One region of the Micromonospora sp. NPDC023633 genome, then DNA from elsewhere that is predicted to be linked to it. Evidence: riboswitches for the same ligand, from Rfam matches in the RefSeq annotation. Region 1 holds a riboswitch; each other region holds the start of a gene.
What was found. A riboswitch is a leader RNA that binds a small molecule or an ion and turns the genes downstream of it on or off. The one in region 1 is predicted to bind cyclic di-AMP.

Region 1 (4,221 bases):
GACCGCCGTCGGCGCGGACGGTGGCCAGGTAGCCGAAGCCCGGCCCGTACTGCTGCATGAGGAGGCGGATCCCGTCGGCGAGGCGGGGCTCGTCGGCGGCGAATTCGGACCAGGAAGCCATGCCGACATTCTATCGAACAACTGTACGAAGACGCACTCCGACACGCAGGTCACGCTCATCGCTCGCTAAGGTGTGCGGATGCTGCTCTCCGACCGCGACCTGGCCTCCGAGATCGAGGCGGGGACGCTCGCGCTGGAGCCGTTCGAGCCCGCGCTGGTGCAACCGTCCAGCATCGACGTACGCCTGGACAATCTCTTCCGGGTCTTCAACAACCACCTCTACACCCACATCGACCCCGCGCAGCAGCAGGACGACCTCACGTCGAAGGTCGAGGTGCCGGAGGGCGAGCCGTACGTGCTGCATCCGGGCGAGTTCGTGCTCGCCTCGACGCTGGAGGTCATCTCCCTCGGCGACCAGCTCGCCGGCCGCCTGGAGGGCAAGTCGAGCCTGGGCCGGCTGGGCCTGCTCACCCACTCCACGGCGGGCTTCATCGACCCGGGCTTCTCCGGCCACGTGACCCTCGAGCTGTCGAACGTGGCCAACCTGCCGATCACCCTCTGGCCGGGCATGAAGATCGGCCAGCTCTGCATCTTCCGGCTCTCGTCGCCGGCGCAGCACCCGTACGGCTCGGCCGTCTACGGCTCGCGCTACCAGGGCCAGCGCGGGCCGACCCCGAGCCGCTCCTGGCAGCACTGGCGCACCTGGCCAACCCGCTGACCCGGGCGCCGGCCGTCGGGAGGGGCCCTCCCGTGCCGCACGCGCCAGGAAAGGGGGCCCGTCCCCGCACGTCAGCCGGGCCGCCCGTAACTGTGGATCGGGCCGTCGTCGACCTTCTTCATCTTGATCGGCACCCCGGCACGGGAGGCGTGCACCACCCAGCCCCCGCCGACGTACATGCCGACGTGGTGCAGGTCGCTGTAGTAGAAGACGAGGTCACCCGGGCGCAGCTCGCCCCGGCTGACGGTCGCGGTGGCCCGGCGCTGCTGCGCGGCGTTGTGCGGCAGCGAGACCCCGGCCTTCGCCCAGGCGGCGAGCATCAGCCCGGAGCAGTCGTACGAGTTCGGCCCCTCGGCGCCCCAGACGTAGGGCTTGCCGATCTGGGCGCAGGCGAACTTCACGGCGGTGCCGGCCGCGCCGCCGGGGTAGCCGGCCGGGCAGGGGGCGGGGCGCAGCGGCCCGCCGCCGCCGTTGCCGTAGATCCGCAGCCGCAGCTTCTGCAACCGGTCGATCTCGGCGTTGATCTGCTTCTTCTTCGCCGCGAGCTGGGCCTCGGTGCGGCTGAGCTGGACGACCATCTCGTCCAGCGGCGCCTTCTTCCCGGCAAGCCGGTCGCGCAGCTCGGCGACCTGCCGCACGTCCTGCTGCTGGTGCTGGGCGAACCGGTCGAGCAGTTCGAGCTGCCCGAGCATCTCGCTCGGCGAGCGGCTGCCCAGCAGGGCGTTGACGGCGGAGACGTTCTCGCCCTTGTAGGCGCGGGCGGCCAGCGCGCCCACCTTCTCCATCGCCTGGTCGACCCGCTTCTCCAGCGGCCTGATCTGCGCGGCGAGGGCGTCGGCCTGCTTCCGCCTGGCGGCCAGGTCCTGTCGGGTGGCGTTGTGCCGTTCGATGATCGGTTCGAGCTTGTTCCAGTCCTCGTCGATCTGCCGCTCGATCTCGGCGACCGTCGGTTCGGCGTGGGCCGCCGTGGCGCCGCCGGTCAGGACGACGGCGAACGCGGCCAGGGCGGCGAGGGCGGTGGTGCAGCGGTACCAGCGTGGGCGCGGCGCAGCCGTCGCCGGGTCGGCGAGGGCCGACCGGGTCGACGGTGGCCGCGGGGCATGGTGTGCCACCGGGCTCCGTACTCCTTCTTCCGTACCGCCTACCGGGTTAGCTGACGGGTTCGGGCGGGAAGGGGCGCCCTACCGCAGGGACTGCGGATTCACCCCGGGGAACCTGGGTCCCCGGCTCGCTCGGGAGCGACTCGGCGGTGTCGGACCGTCACCGCCCTGGTTGGACGGGTTGTCACCGGCCGACGAAGGACCAGAGTAGAGACGACCGTTATCGATCCGCAACCCTCCGGGCGGTGACACTCCGTACTCGTCCGGGGCGGCGAATCCGCGACTCGGACGGCGAAAGTTTCCTTCCTTTTGAAGTGTCCACCGGAAAGGTATTGACCCGAGGCGGCGGACGGGGCGAAGGTGGCCCCATCTTTGCCCGTCCGAACTGGGGGTCTGATGCACCTGTCAGCGACATCAAGGAGCAGACGCGTCCTGCTGGCCGCGGCCGTGGCCGCCGCCCTGGCGGCGACGCCGCTCACCGCCGCCGGATCCGCCGCCGCCTCGCCGGCGACCGACCGGCAGCAGCAGTACGCCGCCGCGGCGGCCGAGTACGGCGTGCCCGAGAGCGTCCTGCTCGGGGTCTCCTACCTGCAGTCCCGCTGGGACACCAACGCCGGCACGCCGAGCACCAGCGGCGGCTACGGACCCATGCACCTGACCGACGCCGAGCACGTCGCCGCCCTGTCCGGTGGCACCCACCACGACGAGGGCACCGAGGACCCGCGCGGCGACGACTCCCGCCGGTCCCTGGCCGAGGCGCACGAGCCGCCGGCCGCTCCGCCTCCCGACGAGGCGGCGCTCCGGACGCTCGACGCCGCCGCGGAGCTGACCGGCGCCAGCGAGGAGGCGCTGCGGACGGACGTCACGGCGAACATCCGGGGCGGCGCGGCGCTGCTGGCCGCGTACCAGAAGGAGATCGGCGCCCCGGTCGGCGCCGGCACCGACCCGGCGGCCTGGTACGGCGCGGTGGCCCGGTACTCCGGCGCGGACAGCGCCGACGCTGCGGCGGCCTTCGCCAACGAGGTGTACGCCACCATCGCCGCGGGCGACAGCCGGCTGACCGACGACGGGCAGCGGGTCACGCTGACCGGCGTCGCGGTCCAGCCGGATCGCTCCTGGCTGGACCGGCTGCACCTGCGCAAGCTCGCGCGGCCCGACGGGCTGGAGTGCCCGAGCGACATCTCCTGCGAGTGGATCCCGGCGCCGTACCAGAACTACGGCCCCACGATCGAGGACTACGGCAACCACGACCTGGCCGACCGGCCCGCGCAGCAGAAGATCGAATACATCATCATCCACGACACCGAGGGCTACTTCGGGCCGAGCGTCAACCTGGTCAAGGACCCGAAGCGGGTGGGCTGGCACTACACCCTGCGCTCGGTGGACGGCCACATCGCCCAGCACATCAAGACCAAGAACGTCGGCTGGCACGCTGGCAACTGGTACGTGAACTCCAAGTCGATCGGCCTGGAGCACGAGGGCTTCGCCGGGCACGGCACCTGGTACACCGAGGCGATGTACCGCACCTCCGCCAAGCTGGTCCGCCACCTGGCGCGGCAGTACAACATCCCGCTGGACCGGCAGCACATCATCGGGCACGACAACATCCCCGGCACCGTCGCCTCGACCGTGCGCGGCATGCACTGGGACCCGGGCCCGTACTGGAACTGGTCGCACTACTTCGACCTGCTCAAGGCGCCGTTCAAGTCGACCGGCACGCACCACACGGGCCTGGTCACCATCGACCCGGACTTCGCCACCAACCAGCCGCAGTTCACCGGCTGCAACCGGCAGCCTCCGGGCGTGCCGAACCCGGTTCCGCCGGTGGCGCCCTGCCCGCTGCGCGGCTCGTCCGCGCTGCCCCTGCACAACGCCCCGAGCCACGACGCGCCGCTGGTCAACGACATCGCGCTGCGGCCCGACGGCACCCCGAACACCATGTACATCTCCGACCACGGCGCCCGTGTCTCGGCCGGACAGACGTACGCCGTGGCCGAGGTGCGGGGCGACTGGACCGCGATCTGGTACCTCGGCCAGAAGTCGTGGTTCCACAACCCCGCCTCAGCGCCGACCGCGAAGTGGGCCGTCGGCCTGGTCGCCACCCCGAAGGCCGGCAAGACCACCATCCCGGTGTACGGCCGGGCGTACCCGGAACAGGCGGCGTACCCGGCCGGCGTGCCGTACCAGCCGATCTCGCCCCTGCAGTACACCCTCTCGGCCGGTGAGCGGTACGCCGTCGGCGACGTGCTCCCCGGCGAGTACTACCGGGCCGTCACGTTCGACGGTTCCGCCCCGCACGACCGGACGGTCGTCCGCGGCGACAACAAGTACGTGCAGATCCAG
Region 2 (4,221 bases), on a different contig from region 1:
GCGCAACGAGGTGCGCCGGGCCGGCTTCGACGGGATCTTCGCGGCGCTCTGGGCGCAGGCCCGCCGGTTGGGCGTCGGCCGGCTGCCCGAGCAGCGCGCGTTCGAGGACGAGATCGCCGAGCGGCCGGAGTTCCGGGAGTTCCTCAAGGCGTGGTGGCCCCGGCTGCACCCCCGGCACGTGCTGGGCTGGCTGGCCCGCCCGGACCGGCTGCACCGGTACGCCGCCGGGATCCTCTCCCGCGCCGAGGTCCGGCTGCTGACCGACGCGTACCGCAGCCTCGATGCCGCCGGGCTGACGATCGCCGACATCGCGCTGCTCGACGAGCTGGACGCGTTGCTCGGCAAGCCGATGAGGCCGGCCCGGGCCAGGCGGGACCCGTTCCAGCTGGCCGGCGGGGTCCGCGAGCTGAGCACCTTCGCCGACCGGCAGCGCGCCGCCCGCGAGGCGGCCCGGGAGCGCCCGGAGGACTACCGGGAGTACGCGCACGTGGTGGTCGACGAGTCGCAGGACGTCTCGCCGATGCAGTGGCGGATGATCGGCCGGCGCGGCCGGCTGGCCTCGTGGACGGTGGTGGGCGACCCCGCCCAGACGGCGTGGACGGGGGACCCCGAGGAGCTGACCCGGGCCCGGGACCAGGCGTTGGGCCGGCGCAAGCGGCACCACTTCACCCTCACCACGAACTACCGCAACTCGGCGGAGATCTTCGCGGTGGCGGCGGCCGAGATCCGCCGGCTGCACCCGGACCTCCCGCTGCCCAGGGCGGTGCGCTCCACCGGCGTCGACCCGGTCGAGCTGGCGGTGGCCCCGGCGGAGCTGGAGAGCGCCGTCGTGGCGGCGGCCCGCGCGCTGCTCGCCGAGGTCGAGGGCACGGTCGGCGTGATCACGCCGGTGCCCCGCCGCGACGAGGTGGCCGGCTGGCTGGGCGGGCTGGGCGCGCCGCGCCTGCAGGTGGTGACCAGCCTGGAGGCCAAGGGCATGGAGTACGACGGGGTCGTCCTCGTCGCCCCTGGTGAGATCCGGGCCGACCCGGGTTCGGGGGTGCGGACGCTCTACGTCGCGCTGTCCCGGGCCACCCAGCGCCTGACCACCGTCGACCCGATCGGCTGAGGCCGCGTTACTTGCATACATAGCGATGTGAACATAGATTGGACGCGAATCCGGACGCCTGACGGAGGGTGGGCGCGTGGGCGCAGGTCATGACCACCATCACGGGTCGGTGGCGAATGCCGCACACCGCCACCGGGGCCGACTCTGGGCGGCGTTCGGGCTGCTCGCCGGCCTGATGGTGGTGGAGGCGGTGGCCGCCTTCCGCACGGGCTCCCTGGCCCTGCTGAGCGACGCCGGGCACATGTTCACCGACGTGCTCGGCATCGGCATGGCGCTCGCGGCGATCGCCGCCACCCGGCGGGCGGGCGCCGATCCGCAGCGCACCTTCGGCCTCTACCGGCTGGAGGTGCTGGCCGCGCTGGCCAACGCCGTGCTGCTCTCCGGCGTCGCGGTCTACGTCGTGGTCGAGGCGGTGCGCCGCTTCGGCGACCCGCCCGAGGTGCTGGCCGGCCCGATGCTGGTGGTGGCCGTGTTCGGCCTGCTCGCCAACGTCGGCGCCTTCGCGCTGCTGCGCTCCGGCGCGAAGGAGAGCATCAACGTCCACGGCGCCTACCTGGAGGTGCTCGGCGACCTGCTGGGGTCACTCGGCGTGATCGGGGCGGCGCTGCTGATCGCCACCACCAGCTGGTGGTGGGCCGACCCGTTGGTGGCGGTCGCGATCGGGCTGTTCATCCTGCCCCGTACCTGGCGGCTCGGGCGGGCCGCGCTGCGCATCCTCGTACAGGCCGCACCGGAACACCTCCAGGTCACCGCGGTGCACGACCGGCTGGCCGCCGTGCCGGGCGTCGCCGAGGTGCACGACCTGCACGTCTGGACGCTGACCTCCGGGATGGAGGTGGCCTCGGCGCACCTGACGATGGCGCCCGGCGCGGAGGTGGGCGCGGTGCTGGGCGCCGCCCGGGCAGCGCTGCACGACGACTTCCAGATCGAACACGCCACGTTGCAGATCGAGCCGGGAGCGTCGCCCGGGGCCTGCGGGGCGGTGGAGTGGTAATGAGGACAACCTTAATTCTGGGAGAGTATTGTGGCCTTATGCCGGATTTGACTGTTAGTGGACGCACACCCTCCGTCACCTGCGCTGCACCAGTCACACCGGCACCGGTAGGCTCGGCTTCGGCCTCCGCCAGGCGGCACCCACCGGTGCCGGCGGTGGCCGCCGCCTAATCGCCCGGCGGGGCGAACCGGGGAACCATGTTCGTGGGGTGCATCCGCGTCAGCGGTAGGGATCTTCCGTCCCGAACCCGTCAGCTAACCCGGTCGGCGGCTGACGGAAGGACACGTGTATGCCAGTGATGGCACCTGTACGACGACGTGCCGCCCGAACGGCGGCCCTGATCGCCACGATGCTCGCCCTCGGCGCCGCGGTGGCCCCGGTCACCGCCGCCCCGGCGGCGGCCACCACCCGCGCCGGCCTGCTCGCCGCGGCTCCCGGCCAGGACGAGGAGGGCGGCACCCCGGCCCTGCGGGCCCAACTTGAGGCCGCCAGCAAGGGCTACCTCGACGCCAAGCGCGCCCTGGACACGTCGACCAAGCGGCAGCAGCAGCTCACCGCGCAGCTCAAGACCACCGAGGTCGAGCTGACCGCCCGCACCGCCAACGTCGGCGAGATCGCGGGGGCCGCCTACCGCACCGGCCGGCTCAGCGTGGCGTCCGCCCTGCTCAACAGCGGCTCACCGGACGGCTTCATGGACCGCGCCGCCGCCCTCGACGCGGTGGCGGCCAAGGAGGACCGGGCCCTGCGCGAGCTCCAGGAGACCCGGGACGAGGCCACCCGCACCAGGCTCGCCCTGGAAGGCGAGATCCGGGAGCAGCGCAAGCAGGTCAGCGTGATGGCCAAGCGCAAGGAGCAGGCCGAACGGGCGCTGACGGTCGCCAACCGGAAGCAGCAACAACAGCAGTCCGCGGGTGGGGGCGCCTCGCCGGGCGGCACCTCGACCGCGACGGCGAAGGCGGCGCCGCGCAACTCCGACGGCTCGTGGCCGCGTGAGTCGTGCAGCGTCAACGACCCGACTCCCGCCAACGGCTGCATCACCCCACGCACCCTGCACGCGCTCAACCAGGCCAAGGCGGCGGGCTTCACCCGCTACGTCTCCTGCTACCGCCCCGGCGGCTCCGGCGAGCACCCGAAGGGCCGGGCCTGCGACTTCGCGGCCCAGAAGGGCGGCTTCGGCGGCGACGCCACCGGCGGCGACCGGACGTACGGCAACAACCTCGCGGCGTACTACGTGCGCAACGCCGACCGGCTCGCCGTGCTCTACGTGATCTGGTACAGGCAGATCTGGCTGCCGAGCAGCGGGTGGAAGTCGTACAGCGGGGCCAACGGCGACCCGTCCAGCGACCACACCAACCACGTGCACCTGTCGGTCTACTGACGCCCGCGCCCCGGTGTCCCGCCCGTCGGCGGGTCACCGGGGGCCCGGGCGCCCGTCGCCTCCGGCCGTCCCGACCGGTCCCGGCGGTCAGTCGGCCGGCGGCCCGGGCGGGCGCGTGTCGAGGGCCGCGGCGAGGCGGGCGGCCAGCCCGAGGTGGGCTGCGCGGGCCTGGCGGAACGCGTAGCCGAAGAGCGGCGCGGGCGCGGCGAGGGTGATTTCCACGTCGATGCGGACCACCCCGTCGGGCTCCACCCGCAGCCGGGTGTGGTTGCGCACCGTGGTGGCGGGCCACTGCCGCGCCACGGTGACGATCTCGTCGGGATCGTGGACGAGGACGTCGGCCCGGTAGGTGATCGGCAGGCGCACCGGCCCGGCCGCCAGTCGATCGGTGATGTCGTAGCTGGCGCGCGCGCCGGGGCGGGTCGGCACCCGACGGACCCGGACGATGAGCGGGTGCAGGTCCTCCTGCCGGCCGGGATCGGCGAGCAGCGCCGCGGCCTCCGCGAGGGAGCAGCGCGCCTGGACGGTGTAGCTGAAGGAACTCCGCCTGAGCACGCCGTCTCCCCGCCGTCGATGGTCGCCCGATCGTCGCGCATGCCGGGCGCGCTGGCAACGCCGCGCCGATCCCGCCCGGAGTCCGGACGCCCGGGCACCGATCCCACTACGGTCAGCTGGTGGAAGGTCACGCCACGTGCCGATCGGTGGAGGGTGGGCGCATGAACGGGTACGACGGATGAGCGG
Region 3 (4,221 bases), on a different contig from region 1:
TGACCGGCGCCCCGCGCCACCCCAACCAGGACGCCGGGCACCGCGCCGCGGTCGCCGACGGGCAGCACCCCTTCGCGGTGATCGTCGGCTGTTCCGACTCCCGGCTCGCGGCCGAGATCATCTTCGACCGGGGCCTGGGTGACCTCTTCGTGGTCCGCACCGCTGGGCACACCATCGGCCCCGAGGTGCTGGGCAGCGTGGAGTACGCCGTCACGGTCCTGGGCACGCCGCTGGTGGTGGTGCTCGGGCACGACTCCTGCGGGGCCGTCCAGGCGGCGCGTACGGCGGACGCCACCGGCACCCCACCGGTCGGGCACCTGTGCGCCGTGGTCGACGCGGTGGTGCCCAGCCTGCGCCGGGCCGCCGCCGAGGGCGTGGACGACATCGACCGGATCGTCGACATCCACATCGCGCACACCGTCGAGGCGATGCTGGGCCGCTCCGCCGTGCTCGCCGCCGAGGTGGCCGCCGGTCGCTGCGGGGTGGTCGGCATGTCGTACCGGCTGACCGCCGGCGAGGTGCGGACGGTGGCCGCGGTGCCCGCCCGCGTGGTCGACGCGCCGGAGCCGGCGGCCAGCGCCGCGCTCGCCTGACTCCCCCCGCCGGCCTGCCCCGGCCCTGCCCCGCGGCGCCCTGCTGCGCCGTGTCCCGCTGCGCCGTGCCTCGTCGTGTCCCGCCGCGCCGCCGCCGCGCCGTGTCCCGCCGCCCCGCCGCGCCGTGTCGTGTCCCGGCGCGAGGACCCGTCTCCCGCCCGTTCCGGTCTGCGGCCTGCCCCGAGCCGTTCCGCGGCGGCGGTCCCATGCGACGACACGGGGTCGTCCATGCGACGACACAGGGCCGCCCCGCGTCCGGCGGGGCGGCCCTGTGTGTGGGTCTCGGCTAGAGCAGTGAGACGTGCACGTGGTCGGTGTGGTTCGACGGGCCGCTGTAGGACTTCCAGCCGGTCGCCGGGAACCAGATCTGCCGGTTCCAGATCACGTAGTAGATGCCGAGCCGGTCGGCGTTGCGGACCAGGAACGCGGTCAGGTTGTTGCCGTACATGTAGGTGTCGTCGTTGTGCCAGGGGGAGAAGCCGCTGCGTTGCAGTGACCAGTCGCAGGCCCGGCCCTTCGGATGCTCGTACGGCCCGCCGGAGCGGTAGCAGCCGACGAACCGGTTGAAGCCGGCCCGCTTGACCTCCTTGTACATGTGCAGGGTGCGCGCGGTGATGCGGCCGGAGGTGGTCGGGTCGTCCTCGGTGGCTGACAGCGGCTTCCAGTCGCCGTCGGCCGTGCGACCCGGCGCCATCCGGGCCACCGGCGAGGTGGCGACCACCTTGCCGCTGGTCAATTCCCTGCCGCCGACCAGCGCGAGCGCCTTCTCCGCCTCGCGCTTGTTGCGGTTCAATTCGTTCTTCAGCTTCTGCTGCTCGCGGACCTCGGCGTCGACCGCCAGCTTGGCCTGCTCGGCGCGGTCCTTGATCGCGTTCACCTCGGCCAGCTTTTTGGAGTTGACCAGGTTGATCTCGTCGAGGGCGGCGGCGCGGCGGACGAACGAGTCGGGGCTGGCGGTGTCCAGCAGCATCGACACCGCGCCGATCCGCCCGGTTCGGTAGGACTGGGCGGCGATCTGGCTCACCTGCGGGGCCAGCGCGTCCAGTTCGGCCTGCGCCCGGTCGACCTCCAGGGCCAGTTCGAGCTGGCGCTCTTCCGACTTCTTCAGCTTCGCCTGGGCCTGCACGTAGGACCGGGTGCGGGCCTCGATCAGGTCGTCGAGCAGCTTGGGCTCGTCGTCCCCGTGCCCGGAGGGCTTGGGCGGGGTGGGCGCGGCCGCCGCCGGGAGGGGCCCGGCGAAGACCGCCAGGGCGGCGAACACGGCCACCACGGGCGTCAACCAGCGGCGTAGGGGTGCCGTCACAGTTTTCCCTTCCGTCGACCGCCGACCGGGTTAGCTGACGGGTTCGGGGCGGAAGTGGCCCCTACCGCTGTCGCGGATTCACCCCACGTACCTGGGTCCCCGGCTCGCCTGGCGGCGATTGGGCGGCGGCACCGCAGGCGCCGCTGCGCGCCTTCGGCGGTGACCGGCAGCGAGGTTACCCGAGAGCACTCCCGGGGATCTACGTCCCTAAGCCGACTAAATGCGTTATTTCGTAATGGCGGAGGGTGAGCAGTGACGCGTTTATCAGGTCGGACGTCCTGATCGGTCACGCTGAGGAGTGTCACCATGCGGTGTCCGTGCTCCTGTCCCGGCCGGGCCATCCGCCGGGAGCGGCGGACGGCGCGTCCGTGGCGCGCGGCCCGCTGAGCGCCTCCAGCGCCTCGGACCGGTCGGCCGCCGGCCGGGGCGTGGGCGCGGGCGCGGACGCCGCGCGGTCGGTGGCGTCCCCGCCGCGCCGGCCCGCCGCGGTCACCACGGCCGCCAGCCCGGTGGTCAGCGGCACGGCGGCGATCAGGCCCAGGGTGGCGACCGCGCTGCGGACGATCTCCTGCGCCAGGAACTCGCTGGTGAGGATCTGGGTCACCGCCCGCGAGTCGGCGGTCAGCAGGAGCAGCACCGGCAGCGAGGCGCCGGCGTACGCCAGCACGATGGTGTTCACCGTCGAGGCGATGTGCGCCCGGCCGACCCGGGTCGCCGCCCGGTAGAGCTGCATCCGGGACAGCCCGGGATTGGCGTGCGCCAACTCGGTGACCGTGGCGGCCTGGGTGACCGTGACGTCGTCGAGCACGCCGAGGGAACCGATGATGATCCCGGCCAGCAGTAGGCCGTGCAGGTCGACGTCGGCCTGGTACATCGACAACGTGGTGGCGTCCTCGCTGCCGAACCCGGTCAGGTGGGTCGCGGCGGTGGCGATCGTGCCGAGGACGCCGGTCAGCACCAGGCTGCCCAGCGTGCCGAGCACGGCGACCGAGGTCTGCGCGGTCACCCCGTGGGTCAGGTAGAGCACCACGAACATGATCAGAGCGGCGCCGACGACCGCGACCAGGAGTGGTGGGCTCCCGGCGCTGATGCCGGGCAGCACGAAGGTCAGCAGGATGGCGAAGCTCGCCGCCAGGCCCGCCAGCGCGGCCAGCCCGCGCCACCGCCCGAAGGCCACGATCGCCGCCGCGAAGAGCGCGACCAGCCAGAGCAGCGGCTTGCCGCGTTGGTGCTCCGCGACGGTGTAGGTGCTGGCCGTGGGATCGGCGGGGTCGGTGAGCTCGACCAGGATGATCTCGTCGCCCACGGCGACGGTCGGCGCGCCGGGGCCGGCCGGCACCGGCGTCTCCACCTGCTGGCCGGCGTCGGGGCCGTCCTCCACCCGTACGGTGACCGTGCCGCAGGGGCCCTGCGCCGCGTCCGGGCTCCCCTCTGGCGTCTCGGGGGCGGGCGGGCACGGCTCCGTCACCACCCGCGTCACCGTGCCGTGGTGGCGGGGCGGCTCGGTGCCGGCCGCGGGATCGCGCGAGTCCCATGGCCAGAGCACCAGCGCCGCGATGACCGTGGCGACGAAGAGGGGCACCACCGTCGCGACGAGGATTCGCCGCACCCCCGGCGGGGCGGACGGAGCGGGACTGGTGTGGTCGGCGCCCATCGAGTGTCTCCCAACGAATCCGGGCGGGGTAAGTGCCGGCGGGCCGGTCGGTATCAGCGTCGCCGCGTGGCGGGGACGGGGGCCGCCTCCGCCTGGCGGTGCGGTCACGTGCCGCGGTCGTCGGCCCCGGCCCGGTCGTGAATGGTCGCCGCCGCCCGGTGGGGGGCGCGGGACGGGCGGTGCGGAATCCGGAGGGCCATCGGCCGAATGGTAGCCATCCCGGGATGCGGGCGCAGGTGGTGCGGGGTGGTGTCGGGACGCGGACCGCCGACGGGCCACCTTCGGCGCCGGCTGTTCGGGGGGCGCGCCGCGCGGTGGCCCCCGTGCTGGCGGGCCGACGCGCTAGCGTGACGGATGTGCGGACGACGGTGACGGCGGCGCGGGGGGCCCGGCTCCTGCTGCTCGTCGGCACGCTGCTCGGCCTGGCCGCGATGCACACCATCGGCCACGACTCGCACCCGACGGGTCACCCCGCCGGCCCGTCGGCACACGCCGCCGCCGCACCCCGCCCGCACGCCGCCGCACCCGGCCCGCACGCCGCCGCCGCACCCGGCCCGCACGGAGTCGCCGTGTCCGGCCCGCACGGGGTCGCCGCGGACGCGCTCGTGCCGCCTTCGCACGGCACCGCCCTCCCGTACGCCGTCGTGGCGGCTCTCCGGGCCGTCGCGGGC

Region 2: linked by a shared signal. The riboswitch ahead of AB0G13_RS24455 (hypothetical protein) and the one ahead of AB0G13_RS00215 (NlpC/P60 family protein) in region 1 are both predicted to bind cyclic di-AMP.
Region 3: linked by a shared signal. The riboswitch ahead of AB0G13_RS29690 (hypothetical protein) and the one ahead of AB0G13_RS00215 (NlpC/P60 family protein) in region 1 are both predicted to bind cyclic di-AMP.

What each region holds. Positions count from the first base shown of each region.
Region 1 covers NZ_JBFABB010000001.1:35,107-39,327, forward strand. The annotation lists gene AB0G13_RS00205 (pyridoxamine 5'-phosphate oxidase family protein) at 1-121, opposite strand, end outside; gene dcd (dCTP deaminase) at 200-778, shown strand; gene AB0G13_RS00215 (NlpC/P60 family protein) at 850-1,890, opposite strand; cyclic di-AMP (ydaO/yuaA leader) riboswitch at 1,903-2,037, opposite strand; gene AB0G13_RS00220 (peptidoglycan recognition family protein) at 2,275-4,221, shown strand, end outside.
Region 2 covers NZ_JBFABB010000090.1:9,925-14,145, reverse strand. The annotation lists gene AB0G13_RS24465 (AAA family ATPase) at 1-1,108, shown strand, start outside; gene AB0G13_RS24460 (cation diffusion facilitator family transporter) at 1,185-2,102, shown strand; cyclic di-AMP (ydaO/yuaA leader) riboswitch at 2,256-2,387, shown strand; gene AB0G13_RS24455 (hypothetical protein) at 2,401-3,480, shown strand; gene AB0G13_RS24450 (SRPBCC family protein) at 3,568-4,035, opposite strand; gene AB0G13_RS24445 (PfkB family carbohydrate kinase) at 4,214-4,221, shown strand, end outside.
Region 3 covers NZ_JBFABB010000141.1:2,540-6,760, forward strand. The annotation lists gene AB0G13_RS29685 (carbonic anhydrase) at 1-593, shown strand, start outside; gene AB0G13_RS29690 (hypothetical protein) at 880-1,896, opposite strand; cyclic di-AMP (ydaO/yuaA leader) riboswitch at 1,900-2,031, opposite strand; gene AB0G13_RS29695 (YibE/F family protein) at 2,198-3,550, opposite strand; gene AB0G13_RS29700 (hypothetical protein) at 3,907-4,221, shown strand, end outside.